3 regions of the Synechococcus sp. 'PEA 65AY6A-5F PE A' genome follow, and region 3 is predicted to be linked to each of the others. Evidence: riboswitches for the same ligand, from Rfam matches in the RefSeq annotation. Region 3 holds a riboswitch; each other region holds the start of a gene.
What was found. Region 3 has a riboswitch for cobalamin ahead of GG26_RS06830 (sirohydrochlorin chelatase). Riboswitches for the same ligand answer to the same signal wherever they lie in the genome.
Positions count from the first base shown of each region.

Region 1: another riboswitch for cobalamin. It lies ahead of GG26_RS10160 (TonB-dependent receptor); the one in region 3 lies ahead of GG26_RS06830 (sirohydrochlorin chelatase).
Region 2: another riboswitch for cobalamin. It lies ahead of metE (5-methyltetrahydropteroyltriglutamate--homocysteine S-methyltransferase); the one in region 3 lies ahead of GG26_RS06830 (sirohydrochlorin chelatase).

Region 1 is NZ_JAOALE010000029.1:16,311-20,419, reverse strand. It holds gene GG26_RS10160 (TonB-dependent receptor) at 1-1,621, opposite strand, end outside; cobalamin riboswitch at 1,661-1,802, opposite strand; gene GG26_RS10155 (DUF1565 domain-containing protein) at 1,894-3,684, opposite strand; gene GG26_RS10150 (pentapeptide repeat-containing protein) at 3,848-4,109, shown strand, end outside.
Region 2 is NZ_JAOALE010000032.1:5,210-9,318, reverse strand. It holds gene metE (5-methyltetrahydropteroyltriglutamate--homocysteine S-methyltransferase) at 1-1,598, opposite strand, end outside; cobalamin riboswitch at 2,004-2,208, opposite strand; tRNA gene GG26_RS10580 (tRNA-Arg) at 2,223-2,297, opposite strand; gene GG26_RS10575 (molybdopterin synthase catalytic subunit) at 2,331-2,816, opposite strand; gene GG26_RS10570 (MoaD/ThiS family protein) at 2,817-3,080, opposite strand; gene moaC (cyclic pyranopterin monophosphate synthase MoaC) at 3,055-4,109, opposite strand, start outside.
Region 3 is NZ_JAOALE010000015.1:16,198-20,306, forward strand. It holds gene GG26_RS06825 (heavy metal translocating P-type ATPase) at 1-1,446, shown strand, start outside; cobalamin riboswitch at 1,575-1,711, shown strand; gene GG26_RS06830 (sirohydrochlorin chelatase) at 1,741-2,769, shown strand; gene GG26_RS06835 (hypothetical protein) at 2,881-3,789, shown strand; gene GG26_RS06840 (PAP/fibrillin family protein) at 3,786-4,109, opposite strand, start outside.

The DNA of each region.
Region 1 (4,109 bases), on a different contig from region 3:
CGCGGATGATGGGATCATTGAGGGTATAGTTGGCAAAAAGCGTCCAGTTTTCCCCCAAACGCAAATCTAAAGCCGCTTCCAGGCCGGTATATTCGACCAGCCCGATATTTTCATAGGTTCCCCGGCGCGGCCCAAGGCTGACAAAGGTGATGCCATCGCGGATGCGGTTGTGGGCAAAAGTCAAGCGCAGCAGGCCAAAATCTCCCAAGGCTTGATCTAAACCAATGTCAAAGCTTTCCCCTCGCTCTGGGCGGAGATTGGGGTTGCCATCCACTTCAAAAAAGCCGCGCAGCCGAAAGAACAATTCCGAGATCAAGGGGGTGCGAAAGCTGCCGGCGTAGCTGGCCCTCAAGGTAGTTCCCTCGGCAACTGCCCACCGGATCCCCACAGCCGGCGAGGTGGCCGAGCCGTTGGCCAAACTGCTGAAGTCCTGACGGATGCCCAGGTCGAGGTGGAACTGGGGATCCGGGCTGTAGTCCAGGCGGGCAAACAGGGCCCCCTGGTTAACCGTATCGTCGTAGTTGATATTGGCAGAACCCCTGGCAAAAGAAAAAGTCGTATTGCGGGCTGAGATAGAGCGATAATCTGCCCCCAAAACTCCCTCTAGGTTTTCGCCGGCCTGCCAAGCATATTGAAGCTGGGATCCCCAGCCATTGCGCAAGATGACGTCGCGGGATCCCTGGCTTTGCGGAGCGCTGAAGCGGTAGTTGAGATCGTCCAAAAAGACTCTTGCCTGCAGGGATCCTGTTTCCTGAGTCCACAGCCAACTGAGATCCAGCAGCAGATCGTTGGTGTTTTGCTCTGCGTCGGGAGAGGGAAACTCTACACTGCCGGGCACGCGAAAGGCTTTGTTGAGGTAGAGGGCGTTGGCTGTTAGGACTTGATCTTCGGCCAGTTGCCAGGTGAGCTTGGCCTGCAAGTTGTGGTACTCCACCGCCGAGTTTTCCCGCCTGCCTGACTTGCCCAGCCGCTCAATGGCAAAGGGAAAGTCGTTGTTACTTTGCAGACGGCGATAGCTGAGCACCCAGCCCAGATCCTGGGCTTGGCCGCGACTTTGGATCCCTTGCTCATTGAGACCGTAGCTGCCGACCGCCGCTTCCAGCACCGTCTCCGTTTCTGGCTGCGGCTCCACCGTGACGATGTTGATCACGCCGCCAACGGCGTCTGAGCCGTACAGGGTAGAGCCGCCGCCGGGGGAGACTTCAATTCGCTCGACGACATCGGTGGTGATTTGCGAGAGGTCAAACCCCCCGAAAAAACCCAGATCGTTGAGAGGGCGGCCATCCAAGAGCACCAATACCTGCGCCGTTCGCGCCCCTCGCATGAATTGAGAGCTAAGAGCTCCCAACTGAGTTCCCGCTGTGCCATCGCTGAGGATCCCGGGCAAGTAGCGCAGGGCTTCCTGCACCGTCCTTGCCCCTTGCTGGCGCATCTGCTGGCGGGTGATGACATAGACTGGGCGGGAAGACTCTCGCAGCAGGCCGGGACGGCGAAACGGGGTGGTGACGGGTTGATTCAAAATCTCGGCGCTGAGGCCGGTATCCAAGATTGCCTGCCCCCAGGCCGGGATCCCCAAACTCAAGATCCCCAGCCCAAGGCTGAGACATACAGTTACTTTCATCCGGTTGCTCCTGCTTCCGTGCGACGCGGAAGGGCTAAGCTTTGAGCCAAAGCCGCAGGCGGGCATCCTGACTGAGGTCCTCAGCCCATCACAGTTGCGGCACAGCGCCGGATTTGCAGCGGACTTTCCCCATTGCTTGCCCTGGCTGATCCCCAGGACAACCTGACGGCACGGCTTTCCTCCCCATTGCTCTGGAAAAAGCCGTGCTAGGCATCATACATTCCCTGCTGGGGAGTTCCTATCCTGCCGGGGGGGATCCCTGGGCAGTGAGGTCAACGGAAGATCATCTCCGCCACCGCGTCAAAGCCGGCGTCCAACAGCCGATCCAAGACTGACTGGGCCTGGCTGCGGCTGTCGTAGAGGCCGGCCTGCAGCACCCTCCTGCCGTTGAACACGGTCTCCACCGCTTCGGGGAGGAGCTGCCGCAGCCGCTGCAAATCGTCGCTGCCCTTGGGGGTCACCAGCACACGAAAGCGGGTGGCCGACTCTGCTGGGGCTACCGCCGGTTCTGGAGCCGCGGCAACGGGAACAGGGGGGGTTGTTGGGCTGCTGCCCGCTTGTCGGCGAGCCGGGGGTGGCAGGAGGGTAGTAATATCCGTGAGAGGAGCCACAGATTGCTGGCGGACGGGAGTGGCAGGAGCAGGCTCAACCGGTTGGGCAGGCGTGGTGGAGCCATCGGGGGTGAAGGGGACGGCAACAAACTCCTGGGGTTGAGCGCCTGCCGGCTGAGGGGGGGCACTGGGCAAAATGCGCCCTCCCGATCCCGCTGCAGGAGGGGGAACGGGGGCAGTCGATTGGGGCACCGTCACCACCGGCAAGGTGGGAGAGGCCGCCGCCGGCTGGGGATCCCTGCTGGGAGCCGGAGGCTCGGCCTGCGGAGTTGTGGGCAGCGTCAAGCCGCCTGCCGCAATGGGTGGCGGGGCGTTGCTGGGCAGCGCAGCCACCGTGGTCTGGCCGGCCAGATCCAGCTCCCCTTTGGTTTTGCCGGCCAGTTGGTTGCCATTGGCGTTGAGGCGCAGGCCGCGGGTGGCGTTGTGGATGTCGTACTGGCCGTTCCCCTCAAAGATGTTGTTGCCGGGATCCGAAGCCGTGCCCAAATCTGGCTGGGCGGTGGTGATAGCTGTCAGGCCAGTCTCCAGGTTGCGGGCAATGAGATTGTTGCGCAGGATGGGACGGGCGCTGCCGCCGACCACAATGCCGGTGCGGTTTTGCAGGATGCGGTTGTTGCGCACAATCGGCGCCGAGCGCTGGTCGATGGTGAGGCCAAAGCCGGTCTCTTGGAAGAGGTTGTTGACAATGGTGGGCTGGGAGGTGCCCAAGACGGAGATGCCGTTGGCCCCGTTTTTGTAGAAGCGGTTGCCTTCTATCCAGGGGTTGGAGGCGCCGGCGATGAAAATGCCGTCGTGGATGCTGCCCACAAAGCTGTTGTTGAGAATCCGCGGGGAAGCCGATTCTACCCAGAGGGCGTAGCCGCGCCGACCCTGGTTGCGCAGGGTAACCCCCCGCACCTCTGAGCCGGTCTCTGCCAGCAGGGCAACGTTTTGCCGGGCCAAGGTCGGGCTCATGTAGGTGCCGCCGCCATCGATCAGGTAGCCCTCTCCCAAGGTGGACTCGTCCCCGCGCAAGATAAGGCCGGCCTTGAGGCGGATGGGGAAGACTTCGCCGCTTTCTGCGCTGTACACCCCCGGCAGAAGCTGGATGATGCTGCCGGCTGGCGCCCGGCTGATGGCATGGGTGATGGTCTTGAAGGGGTTGTTGCGGGATCCATCCCCTTGGGTATCGCTGCCATTGGCGGCATCCACAAAAATGGCGGGGCGGTCGTCCGGCAGCGGCGGCGCTTGGGGCAGGGCCTGCTTCTCCAAAAGGCCGGTGTCCAGGGAAGTTTGCGCCCAACTGGGATCCCTTCCTGCCGCCAGCAGTAAGCTGGTGCTCAACAGCAAAGAGGTGGCCAGTCGCGTCAGCGTCGCGGAGCCGTGACGCTGCAACCGCAAGTCAGGCAGGACTGCTGTAAATTGGTGTTCGCCGGATTTCTGCAGACGGATGAACGATAAGGAAGAGATCATAGGAGTCATCCCCACACCAGGCTGGGCCAGAGAAGGAAGGAGGGTCGAGGCTATCCTACCAAACCTGACAGGCAGGATCCTGCCCTCTTCCCCAACTCCAAATACGGACTGATGCAGGCTTCTTTTTGTAGATCCAACGCTACCCCTAGAGTATACCCTTGCCATGACCGACGAAGCCCTTGCCCGCGAAGGCTCCTCCCAAGAGTTGCCGCTGGCTTCCCTCTCGTCTGGGCGCCCCCTGCTCAACCTGCTGTTGTTGGGGATCCCGGCCCTCCTGCTGCTCTTGGGCCAGTGGGCAGGGCAGCCGGCCCTGGGCTGGGGGGCGGTGCTGGCTTGGCTGGGCCTGGCCGGCTGGTGGGGGCAGCCGCTCTGGGTGCAGATCGGGCGCGACCTCTGGCAGTGGCTGACCACCTGGCCCAGCCTGG
Region 2 (4,109 bases), on a different contig from region 3:
AGAGATTGGGCCACCTTGAACTCCCGCACCGTCATGGGGCGAGGGCGAGACACGTCGCCGTAGAGAATGGGGGGACGCACGCAGCGGCTGCCATAGCTCTGCACCCAGCCGTGCTCGGTAAAGGCAAAGCCCTGCAGTTGTTGGGCGAAGTATTCCACCATGTCGGTGCGCTCGAACTCACCATGCACCAGCACATCCAGGCCAATTTCTTCTTGGATGCGGATGCACTTGGCAATTTCGGCGTCGATGGCAGCTTCGTATTCGGCCTGGGAGATCTCGCCCTTTTTGTACTTGACCCGCCACTGCCGGACTTCGGGGGTTTGGGGAAAAGAGCCGATGGTGGTGGTCGGCAGCGGTGGCAGCTTGACCTGCCGGCCTATACGCTGCTCGTAGGGAAGGGAGCGCTGGAAGTCCTGCGCCGTCAGGTTGGCCAAGGCCTGGCGCACTGTAGAGTTGGGGGGATTGAAGTCCTGGAAGGCCTGCCACTGCTGCTCCAGCTCCTGCTGCTGGGCGGCGGTGTCTTCGCCGTTGAGGGTGCGGGCCAGCAGAACCACCTCGGCCAGCTTCTGCTCGGCAAAGCTGAGAACATTGCGCAAAGGCTCTGGCAGGTGGGTTTCCAGAGCAGCGTCGTGGGGCACAAATTGGAGCGAGCAAGAAGGCTGCACCCGCAGGTTGGGGGCTAGGGCTTGCAGCTCTTGCAGAGTGGCCAGAACGGCTTTGGGCTGGATCTGCCAGACGTTGCGCCCGTCCACTACCCCCGCCCCCAGGATCTTGTCGGCGGGGAAGCCGTGGGCTCTGACCAGTTCCAGGTTGTGGCCGCGGGTGAAGTCGAGGCTGAGGCCAGCTACCGGAAGCTCCACCGCCCAGGGGTAAGTCTCCCCCAAGTCGTCAAAGTAGGTAACCAGGTGGAGAGGGATCCCCACGCTTGCAAGCCAGCGGTAGGTCTGCTCCACCGCTTCCTGAAGACTTTTGCCTTCGCTGGTCACCAAGATGGGCTCATGGACTTGCACTTCCCGGATCCCCAGGCGCTGCAGCTCCTGCAAGAGTTCTCTGTAGAGAGGAAGCAGCTTCTCCAGATCCCCCCGCAACTCGCCAGAGCGCTGGCTTAGAGCAAGAAGGGTAACCGGACTGAGAAGGACGGGGCTGGTGCGGTTTCCTAGGATCCCTTGCGCCCGTCGCACCGTGGCCAGGAAGTCGTCGAAATGGGCCTGAGGGATCGCGTCGGCCTCAATTTCCGGCACCAGGTAGTGGTAGTTGGTGTCAAACCACTTGGTCATTTCCAAGGCCGGCAGCCCCTCCTGCCCCCGCGCCATGGCAAAGTAGCGCTCCAGGCCTGATAAGCTCTGAAACCGGGAGGGAATCAGCCCCAGCCAGGTGGCCCAGTCCAAAACGTGGTCGTAGAGGGTTTGATCTCCTACGGCAATGTGGTCGAGGTTGGCCTGTCGCTGGGTTCGCCAGGCCTGACTCTCCAGATCCTGCAGCGTCGCCAACAAGGCTTCCGCCTCCAGGGTGCCGCCCCAAAAGGCCTCCAGGGCTTTCTTCAGCTCGCGGCGCTTGCCCATGCGGGCATAGCCTAGGGTTTGAGTTTCAATGGCCATAAGGTACCTTGTCCTGAATCGAATTCGGTAATTGAGGTTGCCGCCAGTTGTCATCCAACCTAGGCAGCAAGAGATGGCCGCCGACATGCCTATCGGTGGCATCCCGGCAGAAGGTTTTCCCTAGGCCAGGAAACCTGCCGGAGCTGTCAAGGCGTTCCTTCACCCTGGCGGCTTGCCCACTCTGCACAGGGGGATGCCCAGAGGACTCTTTTGTGCAACCAAAGCGAGCAACCGTCCTCCTAGCTGCCCCTGAGCTAACTGCTCAGCTCTCTTGTCCGCGCTTTTGACTGAGTGCCTACGATCCGAGAGCGTCGAAAATCCGTAAGCAGGCCGATGAAAAAACTTCGAGACGGGAACGGGCTAACGTCAAAATGGGGAGCATATCTGTACCTCGCAGATATGGTGAACTGTGGAAAAACCGCCGGCGGGCATTCTGACTTGCTCAGTTTTGGAGGGGCTGGCTTGGTCTCAAGGCCTCTTGCAACAACGAACCAGGGATCCCAAGTCCAAAACCGGCTCACAGCTGCGGGACAGCGGCAGATTCTCACTGCACTTTCCCCGTTGCCTCTGACGGCTGATCCCCGTCAGAACCGACAGTAGACTTTATCCTATCACTGGTTTTAGCGGGACTGGGCGGATTTGAACCGCCGACCTAGCGCTTAGGAGGCGCTTGCTCTATCCAGGCTGAGCTACAGCCCCAGGTCAGGTACCTCACTGATACTAGCAGAGAGGCTAGGGGGTATCGCCGCAAGGCTGCCGAGCAATAGCGTTCTTATGGAATTGCTGGAACAAAGGCTTTGCTTTCTGACACAAAACCCAACGCGGCGGCTCACCCCAGTAGTACTCTTTTTTCCAAATGGGCAAGCGCTCCTTGATTGCATCAATGATGTAACGTGCTCCAGCAAAAGCGGCGCCGCGATGTTCAGCTGTAGCACCAACCCAAACCGCAATATCACCAATTGCAAGATGACCCTGGCGGTGACAGGCAACAGCACCGCAGAGGCCAAACTTGGCGTGGGCTTCTCGGAGGATCTTCTCGCCCTCCTTCTGGGCAAGGATCTCGTAGACTTCGTACTCCAAGCTGAGAACAGGTTTGCCCTGGCTGTGGTTGCGTACCCAGCCCTCGAAGGTTACTAAGGCACCCGCTGTGTTATTGACGAGCAAACGACTGAGTTCAGCTGGCTGGATGGTGCTATCCACAATTAGAAAACGCAGCATTTAGCCCCCACAAACTGGTGGAATGAAAACTACCAAGGCACCTTCATCTATCGGCCTAGTCAAGCCACAGAACTCATGATTGACAGCAACCTTAACGTCCTCCGCTGCTAGCGAAAATCCATACTTTGCTTGCAGCTGCTGATAGAGCTCTAGGTAGTTTGCTGCACTGGTTTGCAGCACTTCGCTGCTCCGCTGAGCCTGTTCCCGCAGCACTGCTACATATTGAATTGTTACGGTCTTACTTAGGACAGATTGAGTTACCATGGCTGCAACTACCCCAAACGGATTGGAAAGTGGCATACTCCTCGGCGGTATTGACGTTCATGAGCTCGACCTCATGGTTGGGGGTAACTAGGGTGCAGGGCTGCCTGCTGAGGATTTCCACAGGGCAGTACACCCCTTCCGCGTAAGCCCTTTCTAGTACCGCTGCAGCTTGAGGAGTATAGATGGCGCAAAGAGCTTCCGGGAAGCCGCGCTCGGGGTTAACATAGCAAGTTGCGATTGTTTCGGCTTGGTAGTGATCCAGCAGCTTTTGGATTGTTTCTGACCGAAGGTTCAGTAGATCACAGGCAACAACCAACCAGTTAGCTTCAGGATGAGTATTCAAGGCAGTCAATAGGCCACTGATCGGGCCAACGCTTTCTACTAGATCTGGTAGTGTGGGCAAGAGCTCTAGAGCTGTGCCCGACCACTGACCGGCACGCGCTGACAAGTAAACCTGCTGGCAGTAGGGCTGCAGCAGTTCATAGAGATAGGCGGCGTGGGGTTTGCCAAAAGGGTTCAGCAGCGCTTTATCGCGACCCATGCGCTTGCTACGTCCCCCTGTGAGCACCAAGCCATAGAGGGGACGTTCCAGGAGGGCGTTTTTGCCGCCGGACTTAGTTACTAGGCGGGTCTCCTGGATGCAGATATGGGGCGACACCGACTTGCACATGTCATAGATTGTCAGCGCTGCTGTTGCCGCACCACAGAGAGCTTCCATTTCAACCCCTGTCTTAGCGCTGGTCTTGACAGTGCAGTGGATGGTTACAAGCAAGTGATCATCAATTGTGATATCAAAGGTGCAGTCTTCAACAGGGATCTGATGACAAAAGGGGATCAGTTGGTCAGTTCTTTTAACAGCCATTGTACCGGCAATGGTTGCTGTCTGAAATACCGGTCCTTTTTTCAGGTGGATATCTTGGCCAACAACATAGGATCTGAGAGCAGGTGGCAGTTGAACTCTTGCCCGTGCTGTGGCCGTTCGCAAAGACACCGATTTGTGGCTAATATCTACCATATGCGGATGGCCTT
Region 3 (4,109 bases):
GTGATCCTGGAAGGATCCTCCAGCCTGGACGAGTCGATGGTGACGGGCGAGAGCCTGCCGGTGAGCAAGTCGGCAGGAGATGAGGTTATCGGGGCCACCCTCAACCAGACGGGCAGCTTTGTGATGGAAGCGCGGCGGGTGGGCAAAGATACGCTTCTGGCCCAGATCGTGCGCCTGGTGCAGGAGGCCCAGGGATCCAAAGCTCCCATTCAACAGGTGGCGGATCGGGTGACGGCCTGGTTTGTGCCGGCGGTGATCGGGGTAGCCATCCTAACTTTTGTGCTCTGGTGGGGGCTGGCGGGCAATCCGACGCTGGCTTTGGTGAACACCATTGGGGTGCTGATCATCGCCTGCCCTTGTGCGCTGGGGTTGGCCACCCCCACCTCGATCATGGTGGCGACGGGGCGGGGGGCAGAACTGGGGATCCTGGTGAAGCGGGCCGAAAGCCTGGAATGGCTGGCCCATCGCCTGGGCACAGTCGTCCTGGACAAAACCGGCACCCTCACCGAGGGCCGTCCCAGCGTCACCGAGATCTGGACGCCAGGATCTTCCCCCCTAGCCCTGTTGCGCCTGGCAGCAGCGGTGGAACAACACTCGGAACATCCGCTGGCCCAGGCAGTGGTGCAAAAAGCCGAAGCCGAAGGCATCTCGATCCCGCCGGCCCAGCACTTTCAGGCAAAAGTGGGCGAGGGGGCAGAAGCCTGGGTGGAGGATCAGTGGGTCGGCATCGGTCGGCTGAGCTGGTTGCAGGCGATGGGGATCGCTTGGGATCCCTCTTGGTTGGAGCGGGTTCAGACCTGGGAAAGCCAGGGCAAAACGGTGATCGGCGTGGCGCAATCCCACCGTCTGGTGGGGCTGTTGGCCATTGCCGACCCCATTAAACCCACCTCCCCTGTAGCGGTGCGCCAGCTTCAGGAGATGGGCCTGGAGGTGATCCTGCTGACCGGGGATAACCCCACCACCGCCCAGGCCATTGCTCGGCAGGCAGGCATTCGCCGGGTGATCGCCCAAGTCCGCCCTGAGCAAAAGGCAGCCTATATTCGCCAGCTCAGACGGCCCCGCCACCGGGTAGCGATGGTGGGAGATGGCATTAACGATGCGCCGGCACTGGCAGAAGCCGATGTGGGGATCGCCATTGGTACAGGTACGGATGTGGCGATGGCCGCCAGCGATATTACCCTCATGTCGGGGGATCTGCGGGGAGTCGCCACAGCCATTCAACTCAGCCGGGCCACCCTCAACAACATCCGCCAGAACCTCTTCTTCGCCTTTATCTACAATACGCTCGGGATCCCGATTGCCGCTGGGGCGCTCTACCCCTTCACCGGTTGGCTGCTCAACCCTATGCTGGCGGGGGCAGCCATGGCCCTGAGTTCCGTTTCGGTGGTCGCCAATGCCCTGCGCCTGCGACACTTTCAGCCCCCCAGACCAGCGGGCCGGCGTTAGGCCCTCTCCCAGGGGCAAGGGGGATTAGCGCGGCAACAGTTTTGCTGCCCTTTGAGCATGAGTCTGCCGTACCGCTCATGCCTCAGGGCTATCTTCTGGCAGACAAGGACATCCCCCCCAGGGGGCTTGGTGAACGACAAGCGGCAAGCTAACCTAAAAGGCTCAGGCAGACTGGGGAAAGCGCGGTGCAAATCCGCCACTGTGACGCAACTGTGATGGGATCCCTCCCTCAGCCAGAACACCCACCTGCCGTTGTCCTGTACCCCTTGCGATTCACAAGGAACGGAGTTTTTTGTGTTGGATGTCCTCAGTTTTTCCCCTCCCCGTGCGGTTGGGCAGTTTTCTTCTCCTGCCTTGCCCCTGTTGCTCATCGGCCATGGATCCCGTGACCCTGAAGGGCAGCAAGCCTTTCTGGAGCTGGCCCAAGTTTATCAATCCCTCACCCCCCATCGGCCGGTGATCCCCTGCTTTTTGGAGCTAGCCCAGCCCAGTATTGCCCAGGGGGTGGAACAATGCTTGGCCCAAGGGTGGCAGGAGATCGTGGCCCTGCCGCTGCTGCTTTTTGGGGCGCGCCACAACAAGTTCGACGTGACGGTGGAGCTGGATCGTCTGCAGGCCCTCCACCCGCAGTTGCGCATCCACTACGGCGGGCCGCTGGGGATCCGGGTCGAGATCTTGCAACTGCTGCGAGACCGATTGGCTGCTCTGATAGCTGCCCAACCGCGGCGGATCCCAGAGGCAGAAACCGTGCTCCTATTTGTGGGTCGCGGCTCCAGCGATCCCGAAGCCAACGCCGAAGCCTGTAAGCTGGCCCGGCTGCTTTGGGAAGGATCCGGGTTTGCTGCCGTGGAAACCTGCTTTATCGGCATCACCCATCCCCGCCTGCCGGTGGGTCTGGAGCGGGCCCTCTCTTGGCAGCCGCGCCGGGTGGTTGTGCTGCCCTATTTTCTCTTTACAGGGGTGCTGGTGAAAAAAATCGAGGCGGCGGTGCAAGAACGGCGACGCCAATACCCCGAGATCGACTGGCTGATGCTGCCGGAATTGGGCCTTGTGGACGCGGTGCTGCACAGCCTGCAGCAACTGGAGCAGGAAGCTCTCCAGGGCCAAACCCTGATGAACTGCCACCTCTGCAAGTTTCGCCTGGCGGTGAGCGCAGAGCTGGGAGCGGGGCATACTCATCACCATGACCATGACTCCCATGGGCACGGATCCCATCACCATCACTCTCACCATCACCACAACCACGGCCATACCCCCGCAGCAGCAGCGGATCCCTGGGCCGAATTGCAGAGCTACCACCAGCGGGCTTGGCAAGTGCCCTAAGCGAGAAACAGAGGCTGCCGGCGGGATAAACTGAGATGCAGGCAGGCGATCTGTGAACCTGACCTCTGGTTCTCCTGCTCCGGTGGTTCTGCTAGCGAAAAAACAGAAACGATGATGTTCTCCCGCTCCTCTTGGGTCTCAGGTGCCGCTGCCGCGGGGAGCGGGATCTTTGTCTTCGCGTTGGTGGTGGGCCTGCTGGATCAGATCCTGCCGACCCTGCCCAAGGTTTCCCTGTCCTTGGCCGGGATCCCTGGGCTCCTGGCTGCAATTGGGGCCTCCTATGGGGCCTGGCGGGTGGTTCAGATGGGTCTGCAGTCGCATTCCTGGCCTGACTTTCGAGAATCGCTGTTGGCGGCTGTGTCTCCCTTCGATCCTGCCGATCACGGTGGTAGGCCGCGGCAACCCGAAGTGGATCCGCGTCCTCTGCAAGTGGCTGAGGAGATCCGCCAAACCCAGCTCCGCCACCAAAAGATCCTCGACCGCACCAAGCAGCAGGTGAAAGCCGAAATCCAAACCTGCGAACGCCCCCAAGCGCAACTGCGCAGCGAGCAGCAGCGGTGCCGAGTTCTGCAGGCCCAAGCCCAACGGTTGCAACGGCACTTGCAAAATCTCCAAACATCACCCCCGCCCTCTTCCCCAAACTCCAAACCGGCCAAACCCACACCAGAGCGGGAACTGCGCCACAGGCTCCGCCAACTTCAATCGCAAGTTACCACCCTAAAAATAGAGCTGGAACGGCAAGGGATCCAACTGCAGCAGTCGGAAGCCGAGCGGGCCCAACTCCAGCAGCAGCAGCAAAAACTTAAGCGCCTCCTGCAGCGCACAAAATCCGAAAACCAAAAGCTGCGCTCCCAACAGGAGGAATGGGCCCGGCAACTGGAGCAATCCCAACAGGAGTTGCGGACTTTGCGGGAGTCCTACCGCGCCCTGCAGACCCTCTGGGAGATAGGCTCTACCCTAACTCCCAAGACGACTGCTTCTGAAATTGCCGCCGCCGAACTCTCTGGCACCTCCGGCTAGCCGCAGCCTCGGCTCACCCGCTGCAGGACAAACACACTCCCTTCGCTGCCACGCCCAATCCGCAGGTCCTCATCCAAATAGGTGATATCCAGCCAACCCCTTGGCTCGCGGCGGCGAACGTCGATCTGCACCGCCGGGATCCGTTTGGGATCCCGCTCGAGCAGATAGAGAAAACTCTCGATCTCGTAGCTCATCAAGGCCTGGGATCCGAGCACCAAGCGCTCGAAAATGACCCTGACCCGGCATTCCGACTCTGGGTAGAAGCGGGCCGCCACCGCCACAACTCCCCGGGGCAGCCAAGCCTGCAGCCAGCCGGATCC